3 linked regions of the Methylobacterium mesophilicum SR1.6/6 genome follow. The protein of the gene in region 3 interacts with the protein of the main gene of each other region in a pairwise test. Links are inferred from orthologs where the notes say so. Each region holds a gene or a part of one and is shown on either strand. Other genes may lie near its edges.

Evidence for each region.
Region 1: the proteins of dnaQ (region 3) and dnaE interact in binary tests that used the Escherichia coli proteins (3 or more experiments, as listed by UniProt). The link is inferred for Methylobacterium mesophilicum SR1.6/6 from one-to-one orthologs.
Region 2: the proteins of dnaQ (region 3) and dnaN interact in binary tests that used the Escherichia coli proteins (3 or more experiments, as listed by UniProt). The link is inferred for Methylobacterium mesophilicum SR1.6/6 from one-to-one orthologs.

What each region holds. Positions count from the first base shown.
Region 1 is NZ_CP043538.1:5,018,303-5,024,679, reverse strand. The notes cover bases 2,275-6,377. They hold dnaE (DNA polymerase III subunit alpha), read right to left. Parts: upstream 5,994-6,377; coding sequence 2,475-5,993; downstream 2,275-2,474. Other genes in these bases: MMSR116_RS23780 (hypothetical protein), read left to right, coding at 2,275-2,410. In the rest of the region: DNA repair protein RecO, read right to left, coding at 1-129; MMSR116_RS23790 (hypothetical protein), read left to right, coding at 288-752; MMSR116_RS23785 (gamma-glutamylcyclotransferase), read left to right, coding at 772-1,464; MMSR116_RS31465 (hypothetical protein), read right to left, coding at 1,468-1,611; more of MMSR116_RS23780, read left to right, coding at 1,787-2,274. UniProt on the Escherichia coli protein: DNA polymerase III is a complex, multichain enzyme responsible for most of the replicative synthesis in bacteria. This DNA polymerase also exhibits 3' to 5' exonuclease activity. The alpha chain is the DNA polymerase catalytic subunit.
Region 2 is NZ_CP043538.1:4,222,050-4,227,182, forward strand. Bases 2,275-5,133 are described here. They hold dnaN (DNA polymerase III subunit beta), read right to left. Parts: upstream 4,336-5,133; coding sequence 3,214-4,335; downstream 2,275-3,213. Other genes in these bases: recF (DNA replication/repair protein RecF), read right to left, coding at 2,275-3,005; MMSR116_RS20270 (MFS transporter), read left to right, coding at 4,584-5,133. In the rest of the region: MMSR116_RS20255 (methyl-accepting chemotaxis protein), read left to right, coding at 152-1,843; more of recF, read right to left, coding at 1,851-2,274. UniProt on the Escherichia coli protein: Confers DNA tethering and processivity to DNA polymerases and other proteins. Acts as a clamp, forming a ring around DNA (a reaction catalyzed by the clamp-loading complex) which diffuses in an ATP-independent manner freely and bidirectionally along dsDNA.
Region 3 is NZ_CP043538.1:1,159,402-1,166,801, forward strand. The notes cover bases 4,507-7,358. They hold dnaQ (DNA polymerase III subunit epsilon), read right to left. Parts: upstream 6,368-7,358; coding sequence 5,645-6,367; downstream 4,507-5,644. Other genes in these bases: MMSR116_RS05275 (extracellular catalytic domain type 1 short-chain-length polyhydroxyalkanoate depolymerase), read right to left, coding at 4,507-5,436; MMSR116_RS05285 (hypothetical protein), read right to left, coding at 6,441-6,641; MMSR116_RS05290 (glucose 1-dehydrogenase), read right to left, coding at 6,689-7,358. In the rest of the region: MMSR116_RS05245 (glucan ABC transporter ATP-binding protein/ permease), read left to right, coding at 1-385; MMSR116_RS05250 (MarR family winged helix-turn-helix transcriptional regulator), read left to right, coding at 758-1,282; MMSR116_RS05255 (response regulator), read left to right, coding at 1,279-1,986; MMSR116_RS05260 (hypothetical protein), read right to left, coding at 2,000-2,236; MMSR116_RS05265 (2-keto-4-pentenoate hydratase), read right to left, coding at 2,325-3,149; MMSR116_RS05270 (TIGR01459 family HAD-type hydrolase), read right to left, coding at 3,195-4,073; more of MMSR116_RS05275, read right to left, coding at 4,213-4,506; more of MMSR116_RS05290, read right to left, coding at 7,359-7,400. UniProt on the Escherichia coli protein: DNA polymerase III is a complex, multichain enzyme responsible for most of the replicative synthesis in bacteria. The epsilon subunit contain the editing function and is a proofreading 3'-5' exonuclease.

The DNA.
Region 1 (6,377 bases), 3.9 Mb from region 3 along the record:
CCGGCGCGAGCGACCGCCGTGCACGAGGCCGAGATGGCGCCCGTGGCTCTCGGTCATCGCCTCCAGGATGACGCCGGTCTCCCCGTGCCGGCGCAGGCCCAGAACGATCCCCTCATCGGTCCACTGCATCACGCAGAGATAGGCATTCCGAGGCCATCTTGGCAGCCACGATCGCGACTGAAAAAATTCCTGACCCGCGGCGAAAACGCCTACGATGCGGCGTGCCGGATCGATTCGGGGCCCTCGTCCCGTCCCGATCGGCGAAACGCACTGGGGGATGTCGGGCAATGCCGGGGTTTTCGGTCCGCGAGAGGGGTCGTGACGGACGGCCTTCCGCGCGACGCCGGCGCGATCGGAGGCTGGTCCGATGCGGCCTCATCGCGCTGGCGCTGGCCGCGACCCCGGCAGCGGCGGCCTCGAAGGCGAAGCCCGCGGCCGAGGATGCCCCCTCCCCCGCCCTGCGGGCGCGGATCGCGGCGCTGACCCTGAAGCAGGTCGCCTTCGGCTCGATGTCGCTGCTGCCGGTGCGGTTCGAGGGCAGCCGACTCGCGGGCCCGATCGAGGACGGAGGCCGGGTGATCTACTGCGTGTCGAGCCGCATGAGCGGCCGGACCTTCGGCAAGCCCGAGCGGCCGAGGGTGGCGCTGCGCCACGAGGCTGACCGGCTCGCGGTGATCGACGACGACGAGGCTTGCAGCGGGCACCGCAGCCAGCCGTTCCCCGAACTGGAGATCCTGGGCAACAAGCCGTGACGCCTCCGCGTTGACGGCCATGCCCGCGACCGCCCGCGCCCTCGACCTCAGCCTCGACCTCATCGCCCGTGCCCATGCCGTCCCGGTGCCCGACGATCCGAGCGCCCTCGACGTGCTGACCGACGCGGAGCTGCGCCCGGGGCTCGACGCCATCGTCGCCGGCCGTGAAGGCAGCGACCTCTGGGTCTTCGCCTACGGGTCGCTGATGTGGAACCCGGAATTCCCGGTGGCGGAGCGGCGGATCGGGACGGTCCGCGGCTTCCACCGCCGCTTCTGCCTGCTCCAGCGGCGCTTCCGCGGAACGCCGGACCGCCCGGGCTTCGTCCTGGCGCTGGACCGGGGCGGTCTGTGCCGGGGCGTGGCGTTCCGGTTGCCCGGCATGGAGATCCGCGAGGCCCTGATGCCCGTCTGGCGGCGGGAGATGCGCGGCCGCGGCTACGTCGCCCGCTGGCTGCCGGTCGCCACCGAGGCCGGGACCGTCCCGGCCCTGACCTTCCTGGCCAACCGCGCCAGCGACCGCTACGCCGGGCGCCTCTCCGATGGCGAGATCGCCGACAAGATCGCCGCCGCCTGCGGGCACAAGGGACCGAGCGCCGAGTACCTGTTCCGGACCGTGGAGGCCTGCGAGCGCCTCGGCATCCGCGACCGGCACCTCTGGAACCTCCAGGCCCTGGTGGCCGAGCGGCTCAGGACCGGCGCGCCGGCGGCGTGAGCCTCAGGCCCAGGCGCGCTTCATCACGACGGCGACGCGCCCGCCCGCATGCTCCGCATCCGGGTTGCGCGGCTCCCGGATGCCGGGTGCGCGGCCGGTCATGAGATAGACCATCAGGGTAAGGGCGAGCAGGATCTTCGTGCGCATGGCGACGCTCAGGCTTGAGCGAGCGTGCATAGGACCGATCGGTTTTTACGGAGTTGCTGCAATGCACGCAGGCGCTATCGCGGCGCAGTTCCCGCGTTCATGGTGAACGGAGGGTTGCGGCCCGGCCGCGATCGTCTATGCCGCCGGCCCGGTATGTCCCCAGGTGGAGGATGGAATGCGGCTTCGGATCGGCGTGGCCCTGGCGGTCGTGATCATCGCCGCCGCGGCCCTCCTGGCGGGGCCGCTCAGCCGCGGCGAAAGGCTGTCCGACATCCTCACCGGACAAACGCCGCTGCTGGCCGGCGCCGCCCGGGCTCCCGGCGGCACCGCCGACCTCTCCGGAACGGCGGCGCTCGGCACGGACCGGCGCCCGGCGACCCTGCGCGTCGCCTGCGACCCGGCCGGGACCGGCCTGTCGGCGGCCCTGGTCGTGCCGCGCTTCGCCGAGCTGGCGCCGCGCTTCGACGTCACCGGGCTCGAAGGCTCCGGCGGCGAGACGCCGCTCACCGGGATCCTGGTCTCGAGCGCCGGAAGCGTGCGCTCCGTGCGCATGCCCGTCCGGGGCGCGGCGACCGGACCCGATGCGGGCTTCACCCTGACGGTGACGGGGGCCCGCCGCGGCGAGGATCCCCTGCGCGGGGTCGCGCTGGCGCTCACCGAGCCCGGGACCAAGCTGACCTGGACGCAGGCGAGCCCGCGCGCCGGCGACCCGGCCCTGACGGCGACCTTCACCCCGTCCGAGGGCGATTCCGCGGCGCTGAAGGGCGCGCTCGGCGGATGTCTCGCGGCGCCGTTCTGAGCGAACCCTGCTCCGTGCGGCTTCGCTCCGCACGCGAGGAGGGCGCGGCCTCAGCAGCGGTCCGCTAGCTCACCTCCACCTGCACCACCCCCGGCACGGTCCGGAGCTGTCCGGCGAGCGCCGGGCTCGCCTGGAATTTTCCGGGCAGCCGGATCTCCACCTCGCGCTCGCCGCCGTCGAGCTTGAGGATCAGCGAGACCTCGCTCTCACCCCGCATCGACAGCCGCTGCTGCACCGGCGCGACCCCGCGCGGATCGCTCAGATGGATGCGGATGCCCTTCTGGTGGCGGGCCACCGCCTGGTCGAGGGGCTCCGCCGTCAGGATGCGGGCGCGCACGTCCTCGCCCTCCAGGTTCGCCTGGAGCTGGAGCACCAGCGGGCGGCCCGGCTCCAGGATGTCGCGGTACTGGCCCAGACCCTCGGAGAAGATGATCGCCTCGAAATGCGCGGTCCGGTCCGAGAGGGTGACGATGCCCATCTTGTTGCCGGTCTTGGTCCGCCGCTCCGCCCGGTCGAGCACCGAGGCCGCCACCCGGCCGACGCTCGAGGTCCCGGCCCGGACCGCGCGGCAGAAATCCGTCCAATTCTGCACCCGCAGCTTGTCGAGCAGGTCGCCGTACTCGTCGAGCGGATGGCCCGAGATGAAGAAGCCGATCGCCGCGTATTCACGCTTGAGCGTGTCGGCCATCGGCCAGACCTCGTGGGGCGGGATCCGGAGCGAGACGTCGTCCGCCACCACGCCCCCGAACATGTCGGTGACGCCGGCCGATTCCGCCTCCGCCGCGCTGGCGGCGAGCTTCATCATCGGCTCCACCGCCGCGAAGGCGCGCGCCCGGTCCGGCTCGATGCAGTCCAGCGCCCCGGCCTGGACGAGGCTCTCCAGGGTGCGCTTGTTGATCAGCCGCGGGTTCAGCCGGCGGGCGAGGCAGGCGAGATCCTTGAACGGCCGGTCGCCGCGGGCCTCCACCAGCGCGCGCACGGCCTCGCGGCCGACGCCCTTGATGGCCGCGAGCGCGTAGAAGATCTTGCCGTCGCGCACCGCGAACACTTCGCCCGAGGTGTTGATCGAGGGCGGCTCGACCACGATCTTCAGGCGCTGCGCGTCCTGGCGGAATTCGGCGAGCTTGTCGGTGTTGTCGATGTCGAGGGTCATGGCGGCCGCCAGGAACTCGACCGGGTAGTTCGCCTTCAGGTAGGCGGTCTGGTAGGTGAGCAGCGCGTAGGCCGCCGCGTGGCTCTTGTTGAAGCCGTAATCGGCGAACTTGGCGAGCAGGTCGAAGATCTCGTTGGCCTTGGCCTTGGTCAGCCCGCGCTCGGTGCAGCCCTTGAGGAACCGGTCGCGCTGCGCGTCCATCTCGGCGCGGATCTTCTTGCCCATGGCGCGCCGGAGCATATCGGCCTCGCCCAGCGAGTAGCCCGCTAGGACCTTCGCGATCTCCATCACCTGTTCCTGGTAGACGATGATGCCGAAGGTCTCCTTCAGCATCGGCTCCAGCTTCGGATCCGGATACCAAGACGCCTCGTTGCCGGCGTCGCGGCCGAGCTTGCGCTCGCAATAGACCGGGATGTTGGCCATCGGGCCCGGCCGGTAGAGCGCCACCAGGGCGATGATGTCCTCCAGCCGGTCGGCCTGCATCTCGCAGAGCGCCTTGCGCATGCCGGCCGATTCCACCTGGAACACGCCGACCGTCTCGCCCCGGCCCATCGGCCCGTAGGTCTTCGCGTCGTCGAGGGGCAGGGAGGCGAGGTCGATCTCGATGCCGCGCTGCTTCAGCAGGTCCGTGCAGCACCGGAGCATCGTCAGGGTCTTGAGGCCCAGGAAGTCGAACTTCACCAGGCCCGCCTGCTCGACCCACTTCATGTTGAACTGGGTCACCCGCATGCCGGTCTTCGGGTCCCGGTAGAGCGGGACCAGCTCCTCGAGCGGCCGGTCGCCGATCACCACGCCGGCCGCGTGGGTCGAGGCGTGGCGGTGCAGGCCCTCCAGCTTCTTGGAGATGTCAATGAGCCGGCCGACGATCGGCTCCTCCTCCATGGCCTGCTGGAGCTTCGGCTCGCCCTCGATCGCCTGGGCGAGCGTCACGGGGTTGGCGGGGTTCTGCGGGACGAGCTTGGTCAGCTTGTCGACCTGCCCGTAGGGCATCTCCAGCACGCGGCCGACGTCGCGCAGCACGCCGCGGGCGAGCAGCGTGCCGAAGGTGATGATCTGCCCGACCTGCCCCTCGCCGTAGCGCTGCTGCACGTAGCGGATCACCCGCTCGCGGCCCTCGACGCAGAAGTCGATGTCGAAATCCGGCATCGAGACGCGCTCGGGGTTGAGGAAGCGCTCGAACAGCAGGCCGAAGCGCAGCGGGTCGAGGTCGGTGATCAGCAGCGACCACGCCACCAGCGAGCCCGCGCCCGAGCCGCGGCCCGGACCCACCGGGATGTCGTGGTCCTTGGCCCACTTGATGAAGTCCGAGACGATCAGGAAGTAGCCCGGGAACTTCATCGACACGATGACGTCGAGTTCGAAGGCGAGGCGCTTGCGGTAGTCGTCTTCCGAGAAGCCCGGCGCCGTGCCGTGCTGCTTCAGGCGCAGCTCCAGCCCGGCCTCGGCCTGGCGACGCAGCTCGGTCGGCTCGTCGGCCGAGACCGCCTGCGCACCGGCCTCCGACGCCTCCGCCAGCGCGTCCGCCATGGGCGGCGTCTCGCCCGCCGCCACGGCGCCGAAATTCGGCAGGATCGGCTTGCGGGTCCGCGCCCGCACGGCGCAGCGCATGGCGATCTCGACGGTGGCCTGGAGCGCGTCCGGCAGGTCGCGGAACAGCTCGGCCATCTCGGCCCGGGTCTTGAAGGCATGGCTCGCCGTGAGCCGGCGGCGGCGCTCGTCCGAGACGAGTCGGCCCTCCGCGATGGCGAGCAGCGCGTCGTGGGCGTCGTAATCGTCCGGCTTGGCGAAGAAGGGCTCGTTCGTCGCCACGATCCCGAGGCCGTGCCGGCCGGCGAGGTCGAGGAGCGCGGTCTCGATCCGCCCCTCCTCGGGCAGGCCGTGGCGCTGCAGCTCGACGTAGAGCCGGTCCTCGCCGAAGGCCTCCTTGAGGCGCTTCAGGCGGGCGAGGGCCAGCTCGGGCCGGCCGGCCCGGAACGCAGCATCGAGGGGGCCGGCCAGGCCGCCCGTGAGCGCGATCAGCCCGTCCGAGCATCCGGCGAGCGCCGCGGCGTCGAGGCGCGGAGCCTCGCCGAGGGCGGTGTCGAAATAGGCCCGGCTCGCCAGCCGCAGCAGGTTGGCGTAGCCGGCATCGTCCTGGGCGAGCAGGACGATGCCGTGGCTGGTCGGTGCCTGCCGCTGGTGCGGATCGGCGGCCTCGAACGCCACCGAGAGTTGCACGCCGGCGATCGGCTGCACGCCTTCGCCCGCCGCCTTCTCGGAGAATTCCAGGGCGCCGAACAGGTTGTTGGTGTCGGTGAGCGCGAGCGCCGGCTGCCGGTCGGCGACCGCGGCCTTGATCAGGGAGCCGACCTTCAGCGCACCTTCGAGCAGGGAATAGGACGAGTGGACATGGAGGTGGACGAATCCGACCTCCTTGAGCTGGCGTGGCATGGCCGACCTTGTTCAGGGGTCGTGCAGCATCCCCGCTCGGCCGGCTCAAGTCGACGTGCGGCGGGGCCTTCCGGGACGATATCCACCGGCCGTGCTCCGGGGGCACCAGTTCGGGCTGTCCCTGTGGACAATCGGCGCCGAATGGCCGATCGCCTGTGCATAAGTCCCATCGGGCCGGAACCGGAGGGGCTTCCGTCAAAACCGGCTAACGAACCGGTGCCAAGGCTACCGCCCAGGCGCCCACCGCGGCAAACAGCATTCCGAACGCCATGAACTCGGCCATCCCGGTCAGGATCATCCGTTTCATCATCGCCGTGCCTCCTCTGTGCATGGCTCATTATGTTCATGTTTTGTTCTAATGCTAGGCGGCGTTGGCGACGCGGG
Region 2 (5,133 bases), 3.1 Mb from region 3 along the record:
ATAAGCAGGTTTCATGATTTAGTCCTGCTTTATGAATCGTCATGTCTTGACATGATCAATCGCTTAAGATCTTTTTTATGCACGATGACGATGGTCAGGCCAGAGTGCCTCCCGCCGCCAGTCGTCGATCCAATTTCGGGGCCTGAAGTCCGTGCTACGCCTGTCCAACATCAAAATTCTGCCCAAGCTGGTGGCCGTCATCGCCTTGATCAGCGCCATCGTCGGGGGCTGTATCTGGTACGCGCAGTCACGGATGACGACGATCGATGACGGGTACAGCCGCTTCATCGTCAACGAGGCGGCAGCCGTGGCCGAGGTACGGCGGCTCAATCGCCTGATCGTCGAGCTCAACTACGGCGTCTACCGGATCATCGCGGAGACCGCGCCGGATCAGATCAGCGCGGCCAACGACACCTTCGAGATGACGGTGCCCAAGCTGCAGGCGCTGATCCCGGCCCTTCGCGCGCACGCACCGACCTTCTCGGAGACGATCGACACGCAGGCCGCACGCATCGAGCGCTACCTCCGCGACGTGATCGAGGTGCGCCGGCTTGGCACCGCCAACCAGAACGCGGACGCGATCGCGCTGGTCCACTCGGCGATCGACCCGGTATTCTCCGGCCTGCTGGCCGACGGCAACAGGCTCGCCGACGAGATCAAGGCCTATATGGAGAAGAATTCGGACACCCCCACCGACCAGACCAACGCCACCCGCCGCACCCTGATCGCCATCAGCGCGATCGGCATGCTGGCCGGCCTGCTCGCGGCGGTCTTCATCGCGACGGTCGGCATCACGCGTCCGCTGGATCGCCTCGTTTCGGTCCTTCAGCGCAGGGCACAGGGCGAGATCGACGCCGGGATCAAGGAGGCGGCGCGCCGGGACGAGATCGGGGCGGTCGGCAAGGCGGTCGAGGGCATCAAGGCCATGGTCGCCCGCAAGGCCGCCGAGGAGGCCGAGGTCAAGCGGCAGGCGGACGAAGCCGCGGCAGCGGAGCGCAAGCGCACCATGCTGGAGCTGGCCGACGGGTTCGAGCGGGCGGTCGGCGGTATCGTCGGGATGGTCTCGTCCTCGGCGACCGAACTGCAGGCGACCGCCCAGACCATGACCGCCTCGGCATCCCAGACGGCGAGCCAGTCGACCACCGTGGCGGCGGCGGCCGAGGAGGCCTCAGCGAACGTCCAGACCGTGGCGGCGGCGGCCGAGGAGCTGGGCACCTCGGTGCAGGAGATCGGCCGGCAGGTCCTGGGCTCGGCCGACCTGGCGCAGACGGCGGTCGGCGAGGCGGACGAGACCCAGCACCTCGTGCAGGCCCTTAGCCAGGCGGCGACGCGGATCGGCGACATGGTCGGGCTGATCTCGAACATCGCCGGGCAGACCAACCTGCTGGCGCTGAACGCCACGATCGAGGCGGCCCGCGCCGGAGAGGCGGGACGGGGCTTCGCCGTGGTCGCCGCCGAGGTGAAGGAACTCGCGCAGCAGACCGCCAGGGCCACCGAGGAGATCAGCCAGCAGATCGGGCAGATCCAGGGCGTGACCGGTCAGGCGGTCTCCGCCATCGACGTGATCGCCGCCCGGATCCGCGAGATCAACGGGGTCGCGACGACGATCGCCGCCGCGGTGGAGGAGCAGGGCGCGGCGACGCAGGAGATCGTCCGCAACGTCTCGCAGGCGGCCACTGGCACGGAGCAGGTGACGAGCAACATCGGCGGCGTGGCCAAGGCTTCCGAGGAGACCGGCGCGGCGGCAGCCCAGGTGCTCGGAGCGGCGGGCGCGCTGTCGCGCCAGTCCGAGCATCTCGGCGCCGAGGTCTCCCGCTTCCTCGGCAAGGTCCGGGCGGCCTGAGCCCCGCTCAGGCTCCGATCCGCAGCACCTCCGTCCGGTCGCCGGCCTGCACGAAGGCGTCCGGGTCGGCGCCGGTCATCCAGACCTGCCCCGGCAGGGCCTCCAGCGCCTCGAACAGGCCGGCGCGCCGCCGCGGGTCGAGATGGGCCGCCACCTCGTCGAGCAGGATCAGGGGCGCGATGCCGCTCATGGCCCGCACCAGCCGGGCGTGGGCGAGGACGAGACCGATCAGCAGGGCCTTCTGCTCGCCCGTGGACGCCGTGCCGGCGGGCACGTCCTTGGGGCCGTGGCGGACCACGAGGTCGCTGCTCTGCGGCCCGATCAGCGTGCGCCCGGCGGCCCGGTCCCGGTGGCGGCCATTGCGCAGGGCGAGGCGGAAGCGGTCCTCGGCCTCGATGGCCGGCCAGACCGCCACGAGGTCGTCGAGGTCGCCCTCCAGGCGGATCGAGGCCCAGGGGAAGGGCTGCGCGTCGTCCCGGGTCTCGGCGATGAGCCGGTCGAGGCGCTCGGCGGTCTCCCGGCGGGCGAGCGCCACGGCGACACCCAGCTCGGCGACCTCCCGCTCCACCGCGTCGAGCCACCGGTCGTCGTCGGGCCGTTCCTCCAGCAGGCGGTTGCGCGAGCGCAGCGCCCGCTCCATCGCGGACACCCGCGCCCCGTGGCCGGCATCGACCGCCAGCACGAGTCGGTCGAGGAACCGGCGCCGGTCGCCCGCCGCGCCGCGGAACAGCCCGTCGAGGTCCGGAGTCAGCCAGACCACCCGGAGGAACTCGCTGAACGCCACGGGCGAGGAGGCGGGGGCGCCGTCGATGCGGCAGAGCCGGCTCGTGCGACCGTCGAAGCCCGGCGGCTCCAGCCCGGTTCCGAGCCGGTGCTCGGCGCCATCGCGATCGAGGGTGAGCGAGACCGCGAAACCGCCCGGACCGCCGGTGCGCGCCATGGTGGCGAACTCCGCCCGGCGCAGGCCGCGGCCCGGCACGAACAGGGAGATCGCCTCCAGCAGGTTGGTCTTGCCCGCGCCGTTCTCGCCGACCAGCGCGACGAACCGGGCCGCGGGGGTCAGTTCGAGGTCGGCGTGGTTGCGGAAATCGCGGGCGATCAGGCGGGTGACGCGCAGATCCGCCCCGTCGGGCTCGATCCGCGGATCGAGGATATTGCTCATCGCGGAACCGAGGGGTTGAGACGCACCGCGCTCAACAGTCCATTGCTGTCTGACATCCCATCCAATCACCTCATCCTGAGGTGCCCGCTTCAGCAGGCCTCGAAGGAGGGCTCCAGGATCCACATCGCCATCTGGAGGCCTCCTTCGAGGCCTCCGCTGTGCTCCGGCACCTCAGGATGAGGGCAGGAACGGGAGTAGCGCCGCAGCTTCACACCCGCATCGGCATCAGCACGTACAGCGCCGGCGCGCCCTCGCGGTCCTGGATCAGCGTCGGCGAGCCCGGATCGGCGAGCTTGAACAGGGCGGTGTCGCCCTCGAGCTGCGCGGTGATGTCGAGCAGGTAGCGGGCGTTGAAGCCGATATCGAGGTTGGCCGCCTCGTAGTCGACATCGAGTTCCTCGGTGGCGCTGCCCGAATCCGGGTTGTTCACCGAGAGCGCGAGGCGTCCCTCGGCGAGGCCGAGCTTCACCGCGCGCCCGCGCTCCGACGAGATGGTCGAGACCCGGTCCACCGCCTTGGCGAAGGCGTCGCGCTCGACCGTCAGCCGCTTGTCGTTGTTGGCCGGGATCACCCGCTGGTAGTCCGGGAAGGTGCCGTCGATCAGCTTGGAGATCAGCGTCAGGCCGCCCGCGAAGCGCAGGCGGATCTTGGCGGGCGAGAGGTCGACCGCGACACTCTCGCCGCCGTCGTCCAGAAGCTTCTGGATCTCGGCGACCGCCTTGCGGGGCACGATCACCCCCGGCATGCCGACGCTGCCCTGCGGGGCCGGGATCTCGACGCGGGCGAGGCGGTGTCCGTCGGTGGCCACCGCCCGCATCACCGGTCCGCCCTCGGTCTCCAGCGTGTGCAGGTAGATGCCGTTGAGGTAGTAGCGCGTCTCCTCGGTGGAGATGGCGAACTGGGTCTTGTCGATCAGGCGCTTGAGGTCGGCGCTCGCGATCTCGAAGCCGTGGGGCATCTCGCCGGCGGCGAGATCGGGGAAGTCGCCTTCGGGAAGGGCGCCCAGCGCGAAGCGCGAGCGGCCGGAGCGGATCGTCATCTGGCCGGATTCGCCGCCGGTCTCCAGCGAGACCTGCGCGCCCTCGGGCAGCTTGCGGACGATGTCGTAGATCACGTGCGCCGGCACCGTGGTGGCGCCGGGATCCGACACGTCGGCCGGGACGCTCTCGGTCACCTCGATGTCGAGGTCGGTCGCCCGGAGCTGGAGCCCGGAGCCCTCCGAGCGCAGGAGCACGTTGGACAGGATCGGGATCGTGTTGCGGCGCTCGACGACCCGGTGCACGTGGCCGAGCGACCTGAGCAGGGCCGCGCGCTCGACAGTGACTCTCATCGCAGTACTCAAGTGGTGGGGACGGCGCCGCGGCCGGCATCCGTCGCGGAATATGGCCGTTCAGCTTGGCGAAGGGGACCGGGGAACGCAAGGCCGGCGCGTGTGCGCCGCACAGCGAGCTCGGATCCGAAAGCAGGCCGCGGGTCGGGCGCCCAGGTCAGAGGCCCATGCCGAAACCGGCATACCTGCGCGGGCCGGGCCGTGCGAAAGCGCCGCAACCGACCCGAATCCCTGCCGTCCTCACGATCATGCTTCAGACCATCGACAGCGCGCCCCCCGCGCGCGCAACCCCGAGTGCCACCCCGAGCGCCGGCCGCATCCTCGCTGCGAGCTTTGTCGGCACGGCGATCGAGTTCTTCGACTTCTACATCTACGCCACCGCAACCGCCCTGGTGATCGGCCCGGTCTTCTTCCCGGCCGGGGCGCCCGGCGTGCAGCAGCTCAGCGCCTTCGCGACCTTCGCGATCGCCTTCATCGCACGCCCCGTGGGCGCGGCCCTGTTCGGGCATTTCGGCGACCGCGTCGGCCGCAAGGCGACCCTGGTGGCCTCGCTGCTGATCATGGGCATCTCCACGGTCCTGATCGGCTGCCTGCCGACCTACGCCTCGGCGGGCTGGTGGGCGCCGGCGGCCCTGAGCGTCCTGCGCTGCGGGCAGGGGATCGGGTTCGGCGGCGAATGGGGCGGGGCGGCCCTGCTGGCCGTCGAGAACGCGCCGCCCGGTCGGCGGGCGTGGTACGGCATCTTCCCGCAGCTCGGCGCGCCGGTCGGCTTCATCCTGGCCAATCTCGGCTTCCTGG
Region 3 (7,400 bases):
CGGGCTCGACACGGTGATCGGCGAGCGCGGCCGGTCGCTCTCGGGCGGCGAGCGCCAGCGGCTCTCGATCGCCCGGGCGCTCCTGAAGAACCCGCCGATCCTGATCCTCGACGAGGCGACCTCGGCGCTGGACGCCGCCACCGAGCGCAAGCTCCAGGGCGCGCTGGAGACCGTGATGGAGGGGCGTACCACCTTCGTGATCGCCCACCGCCTCGCGACGATCCGCGACGCCGACCGGATCCTGGTGTTCCACGAGGGCCGGATCGTCGAGGCCGGGACCTTCGACCAGCTGGTGGCCCAGGACGGCCGCTTCGCCGACCTCGCCCGGGCGCAGTTCATGGCGACCCAGGCCGAGGAGGAGGAAGGACTGGCGCTGGCCGCCTGAGAGGGCGGGAGGCCGCCCCCGCGGCCGGTGGCCTGTCGTGCCGTGCCCGCTCGGGTTGCGCCCGGGCGGAGGCCGCTTCAGGACCGGCTGCCCCATCCTTCCGCCCCATCCCGGGATGCGCCGCGGGACATGGGCCGGACAAGGGTCGGACATGGGTCGGGCGCGCCGTCAGGCGGAGGCCCGTTGCCAAGCCGGGATCCTGCAGGCCCATTCCCCATCCGGGCGGAACTCCATCCGGGCGGACCTGGAGGTCGCCACCCCGGGATGGCAGGCGTTCTGCCCCGGCCGGACGGGCGCCAGGGTTGACGGGCCCGGCCGTGCTTGAGAAACGTCACGGAACCTGACCTATCACCTGTTGGGAGCGGCCGCGCCGTGAGACGGACAGCCCCGCACGAGGAGTCCTTCGCGGCAAAGCCCGTCCCGGTCGCCGCGCAGGCCGCCCTCGGCAGCGACGACCTGATCGAGCTCCTGTTCTTCGCCTACCGCGACTTCGTGGGCGATCCGGACCGGATCCTGGCCGCCTACGGCTTCGGCCGGGCGCACCACCGGGTGCTGCACTTCGTCGACCGCTACCCGGGCCTGACCATCGCGGAACTCCTCGACATCCTGCGCATCACCAAGCAGAGCCTGAACCGGGTCCTCAAGGACCTGATCGGCCAGGGCTACGTGGCGCAGAAGCCCGGCTCCAGCGACCGGCGCCAGCGCCTGCTGTACTGTACGGTTGCCGGCGCCGGCCTGGCGGCCGACCTCACCCGCGTCCAGGCCCGCCGCCTCGCCCGGGCGCTGGCCGCCCCGGATGCGCGGGGCTCGCCGGAGGATTTCCTGATGGCCATGATCGAGCCGGAGGATCGCCCGGCTGTCCAGCGCCTGATGGCGCGGCGCGGGAGCGGCGCGTGACGATCCCGGTCCGGGCCGAACTGCCCGACGAGGCCCCGCACGTTTTGGTGGTCGACGACGACCGCCGCCTGCGCGAGCTGCTCGCCCGCTACCTCACCGACCAGGGTTTTCGCGTCACCGCGGCGGCGAGCGCCGCGGAGGCCCGGGCGCGGGCCCAGAGCGTGGTGTTCGACGCCATGGTGCTCGACGTGATGATGCCGGGCGAGAACGGCTTCGACTACGCCCGCAGCGTGCGCGAGACCTCGCGGGTGCCGATCCTGATGCTCACCGCCCGCTCCAACACCAACGACCGGGTGATGGGACTGGAGATCGGCGCAGACGATTACCTGCCGAAACCCTTCGAGCCGCGGGAGCTGACGCTCCGGCTCAACAACATCATCAAGCGCAACGGCCGCCCCCGCGAGGTGAGCGCCGAGGCCGTGACCTTCGGCCCGTTCGCGTTCCGGATCGACCGGGGCGAATTGCGCCGCGACGACGAGCTGATCCGAATCACCGAGCGCGAGCGCGAGATCCTGACGATCCTGGCGATGGCGGGCGGCGCCAATGTCGAGCGCGAGCAGCTCGCGGGCAGCGGTGGCGCGGCGGCGGAGCGCACCGTCGACGTCCAGATCAACCGCCTGCGCCGCAAGACCGAGGTCGATCCCGCCAACCCGGTCTTCCTGCAGACCGTGCGGGGCGTGGGCTACCGGCTCGCGGTGGACTGAAGCGGCGTCCGGATCACACGACGCGCGGCTCGTCGGGCTTCAGCTTGAGGGCCTTGGCGATCCGGGTGGACAGGCTGCCCACGACGGCCACGGCGGCCTCCCGACCGGCGAGGGCCCGGATCGCCTCCAGCGCCTCCTCGGCTCCGGGTTTCATCACCGCGTAGACGGTGGAACCCTGCGCCTTGCCGGGTCGCCCCGTCGTGACGGAGACGAGGAAAGTCGTGTAGCGTCTCCGCAGGCGTCCGGGCATGTCTCAGCATGTGCCATGTCGGCTAACCATCACCAACACCTGATTTCTCGCGCCTATCCGACACGGGGGATCCGGCCGCAGCGCCACATCAGATCAGGGCAAGATCCAGGCCCGGCAGCGGCAGGCCCGCCAGCCGCGCGCTCCACACCTGCCCGGATTCTACCGGCAGGGCGTCGGTCAGGGTGCCGGTGGTGACGACCTCGCCGGCCGCCAGCGGCGGCGACGCCAGATCGTTAGCCAGCACATCGACGAGGTGGCCGAGGGCCGTGAGAGGGCCTGTCCCGAGCACGTTCCGGCCACCGCCACGCTCCGCCACGGCGCCGTCCCGCAGGAGGTCGACGGTGAAGGCTTCGAGCGCCCCGATCCAGGCCGGCCGATCCGCCGGGACGATCGGGACCCGCTCGCCGACCACCAGCAGCCCGTGCAGCCCGAAGGCCGCCACGGTGTCGGGGGCGGCGAAGCGCCATCCGGGATAGAGCGACTGCACGATCTCGAAGCCGCAGGCCGCCCAGTCGAGGCACGCGATCAGGGCCGCGGCGTCCATGCCCGGCTCCGGCGCGTGGGCGAGGCCGAACACGATCTCGGGCTCGATCCGCGGTTCCACGAAGGCGGCGAGCGCCACCGGCTCCGCCAGCGCGTCCCGGTCGCGCAGGGTCGTGTCGTAGATGTGGCCCCAGATCGGGGCATCGACGCCGTACCGCGCCCAGATCGTCGTGTTGGTGAACCCGATCTTGCGGCCGACCGGCCGCTCGCCGCGCGTCTCACGCAGCCGCCGGACTTCCGCGGCCACCCGATAGGCGGCCGGCAGATCGAGGCCGGGATCCCAGCCGGTCAGGGGCGGGATCCGGCGGCGATGCTCGTGCGCGGCCAGGACGGTCCGGGCATGGGCGGCGGCGGATACAGGCTCGGTCATGGCCTGACGTAGCACGCCGGCCCGCCGCCGTAGACCGGCGCGGCCCTACCAGACCAGCCGCTCGATCACCGCGTCCGGATGCACCGCCTGCCGGCCGAGCCACTCCGCCACGTCGCCGAGCCGGTGGTGCTCGGCCGTGACGCCGAGTTCCTCCGCGTGGATGCCCCGTGCCACCAGGAGGCTCGCGATGCCGAAGCCCCGGGCACCGGCGATGTCGGTGCGGATCGCGTCGCCGATCGCCAGGACCCGGGCCGGATCCACCGGGGCGCCGATCAGGTCCGCCCCCCTGGCGAGCGCCGCCTCGTAGACCGGACGATGCGGCTTGCCGGCATAGACGGCCGTGCCGCCGATCTCCGCGTAGGCCGCCGCCAGCAGGCCCGCGCAGGGGATCAGCCGGTTGCCGCTCTCGACCACGAGGTCGGGATTGGCGCAGATCATCGTCAGCCCGCGGGCGGCGAGGCGCCCTAGCTCGTCGCGGTAATCCTCCGCGGTCTCGCTGCGGTCGTCGAACAGCCCCGTGCAGACCACGAGGTCGGCCTGCGCCTCCGGGACGAGGCTGAGGTCGAGATCCTGGAAGATGCCGAGGTCGCGCTCCGGCCCGATATGGCGGATCCGCGCGCCCGGGCGCTGGGCGATCAGGTCGCGGGTGAGGTCGCCCGAGGTGAGGATCGCGTCGTAGGCCTCTCGCGGCACCCCGAACCGGTCGAGGATGCGCCCCACCCCGTCGCCGGGCCGCGGGGCGTTCGAGACGAGGACGACCCGGCGCGGCCGGTCTCCGGCAAGGCCGCGGAAGCGGATCAGCGCCTCGCCGGCGGGCCCGTGCGCCTTCTGGCCGTCGTGCAGCACGCCCCACACGTCGCAGAGGATCAGGTCGTATCGGTCGGCGATCGCGGCGAGGCCATTCAGGGTCGGGATGGCGGTCATGATGGTCCGTGGACGTCCTGGTTTCAAAAGGTCCGGGACCTTTTGCGGGTGCAGGGCGGCGCCCTGCAAGCGGGCGAGTTCCTCGAGGCCAGGGCTCCGCCCTGGCGACCCGCCAAAGGGCGCGCCCTATGGACACCCGTTACCGGCGTTGCGGGCCCAGCCGGTGCTCGGCGAAGAAGTCGAGCATGGCGCGGGAGGCGTCGGGGCCCTCGCAGTCGGTGTAGCTGCCCTCGGGGCGGCCGCCCGACCAGGCGTGGCCGGCGCCGCGCACGCGCCAATCCTCGACGACCACGCGGCCCGCCGGGTCCCGGTAGCGGGTGCGAGTGAAGGGATGGCCGCGGCCCTCGATGGTCTCGGACCGGGCGGTCAGGCCCGCGACATTGGCCTGCGCCAGAACCTGATCGGCGTTGCGCACGCTCACCGTGCCGTCATCCTCGCCATGGAAGATGATGGTGGGCACGCGCGTCGCCGCGGGGGGCGCCCCGAAGGGCGTCGGGCTGCCGAGGCCCGGGGCGCCGACCTGCATGGCCATCAGCGCCGAGCCGAGGTCGCGGGCGCAGCCGGCGGCGAGGCCCGAATGGACGCCGACCGCCGCGTAGAGATCCGGATAGGCGCGGGCGATGTTGAGAGCGGCCGCGCCCCCGGCCGACAACCCGGCGATGTAGACCCGGGCCGGGTCGATCGGGTGCTCCGCCAGGAGCGCTCGGGTGAGACCCGCGACGATCGCCGGCTCGCCCGATCCGCGGACCTGGTCGCGGGGATCGTACCAGTTCCAGCAGCGCTGGGCGTGGGCCTGACGGCTCTGAGCCGGGTAGGCGACGTACACGCCCGCCCGCTCGGCCAGCGCGTTCATGCCGGTGCCGGCGGCGAAATCGTCCGGATTCTGCGTGCAGCCATGCAGCATCACGACCAGCGGCGCGCGCCTGTCCGGATGGCTCGGGATGAACAGCTTGTACTCGCGGGTGCCGGCGGTCTCTGTGTGGCTCAGGGTCACGAAGCTGCCCCCCGCCGGACGCTTCCGCTCGGGGGGCGAGGCGGGCTGGCGCAGCGGGTTGCCGAGGCCCTTGAGAACCGGCGCGAGGCCGCGCACGACGTCGCCCACGACCTGGCCGACCACCTCGCGCACCCGCGTCCCCGGCTCCGCCGCGGGGCGGGTCTCCTCGCGACGCACCGGACCCTCGGGCGGCGCGGGCGGAGGCCTCTGGCCCCCGAGGCTGCGCTGGATCAGGGCGGTCGCCTCCTCCAGCCGGCCGAGGCCGGTGAGCCGGGTGGCCTCGATCATGTCGGCGAACGGCGATGCGCCTGCCTTGGCGCCGCGATCCGCACCGTGGTCCCCGTCGCGGCCACCGATATCCTCGGTCATGCGTGCACGCCTCGTTGCCTCAGCAATCCTGTCGCGGTCGGGACCGGAACGCCTGTGCCGCCGCACGAATCGCCCTCAACCCCCCAGGTCGAGACGGTGGGCCGACGGCTTATTGTGCATTGCAATAAACGCCGATGTGCGCTGCGGCAACAGCCGCCCGGCACGGGGCAGGCCGGCGGACCGGCCGGCACGACCGGGGCGCATCAGGTCAGGCGGGATCCTCCGCGCCGATATAGTCGGCCCAGATCGCGGCGGGACCGAGGCTCGCCCGGAAGCCGTCGTGCCGGGCCCGCTCCGCCTCGGTCAGGCGGCTCCGGTAGGGCCGGGGCGCCGCGGGAGCCGCCGCATCGAGGACGGATCCGGGGACCGGGGCGGCGACCGCCGCCTCCATGAGGCCGAGGCTGGTCTGCTTGCCGCCGAGCAGCTCCACGTAGACCTCGGCGAGGATCTGCGCGTCGAGGAGCGCCCCGTGCTTGGTGCGCTTCGTGTTGTCGATGCCGTAGCGGGCGCAGAGGGCGTCGAGGTTGTTGGCTGCTCCGGGATGCTTGCGCCGGGCCATCGGCAGGGTGTCGACCACGTCCTCCAGCTGGATCGGCGGCGGGGCGTCGGCGCCGAGCCGCGCGTATTCCATGTTGAGGAAGCCCACATCGAAGGGGGCGTTGTGGATGACGAGGCGCCCGTCGGCCAGGAAGGCCAGCAGCTCGCCCACGATCTCCGCGAAGGCCGGCTTGTCGGAGAGGAAGGCGTCGGAGAGGCCGTGAACCTTGAAGGCGCCCTCCGAGACCGCGCGCTGCGGGTTGCAGTAGCGGTGGAAGGTCCGCCCCGTGGGGATGTGGTTGAGGAGTTCCACCGCGCCGATCTCGATCAGCCGGTCGCCGCCCCTGGCCTCCGTGCCGGTGGTCTCGGTGTCGAGGACGATCTCGCGCAGCATGGGTCTCGCGGTTCCCAGATGAGGGGCGGAAGCTATCCGCATAGACCGGCGCGGTTAAGCGCCCGTGCGCGCCTCACCGGGAGGTGTTGCGATACACGCAGACGCGGCCCTGGTCCTCGTAGCCGGCCGGGCAGGCCGCCACGCAGGCGCCGGCCGCGAGCTTCCTGGGCGGCGGGCAGCTGGTGGCGTACTGCGCCTGCGCCGGCGCGGCTCCGAGCAGGGCCATCACGGCCAGGATGCGAGCAACACAGGCGAACAGTCCGGCGTGAGACATGGGATGACGCCCTCTCGGAAACGCTCCGTGGCTCGAACGGCATCTGCTCAGTCTCCGGGACTTGCCGCGGTGCCGGCGAGCAATCCGCCGTCGATGCTGATCTCCGAACCGGTCATGTAGGCGGCCTCGTCCGAGGCGAGCAGGACACAAACCGCCGCGACCTCTTCCGGGGTCCCGAAGCGCCGCAGCGGCGTGTCGGCGACGAGGGCTGCCATCCGGTCCGCGCGTCCGGGCCCGTCTCCCAGCATCGGCTCCCACATCGGCGTCAGTACCGCGGCCGGATGGATCGAATTGCAGCGCACATTCAGGCCCTGCGCGGCACAGTAGAGTGCCACCGACTTGGTGTGGTTCCGGACCGCCGCCTTGGAGGAGGCGTAGGCTGCGGCCATGGGAATGCCGACGAGGCCGGAGCGCGACGAGATGTTGACGATGGCGCCCGAGCCCCTGTGCCGCATCGCCCGGATCGCGTGTTTGCAGCCGAGGAAGACGCCGTCGAGATTGGTCGCGTGCACGGCCCGCCAATCGGCGAGCGTCGCGTTCTCCGGATCGTGCGCGGCAGGCCCGTCCTCGAATCCCGTGATGCCGGCATTGTTGACGAGCCCGTCCAGGCGGCCATGCCGGGCGAGGAGGTCGGCCATCACGGCCTCCCAGGCCGCCTCGTTGCGGACATCGAGCTGCGCGAAGTGGGCTTGATCGCGACCAATCGCTTCGGCAACCGCTCGGCCCGCCGTGCCGTCGCGATCGGTGACCCACACGAAC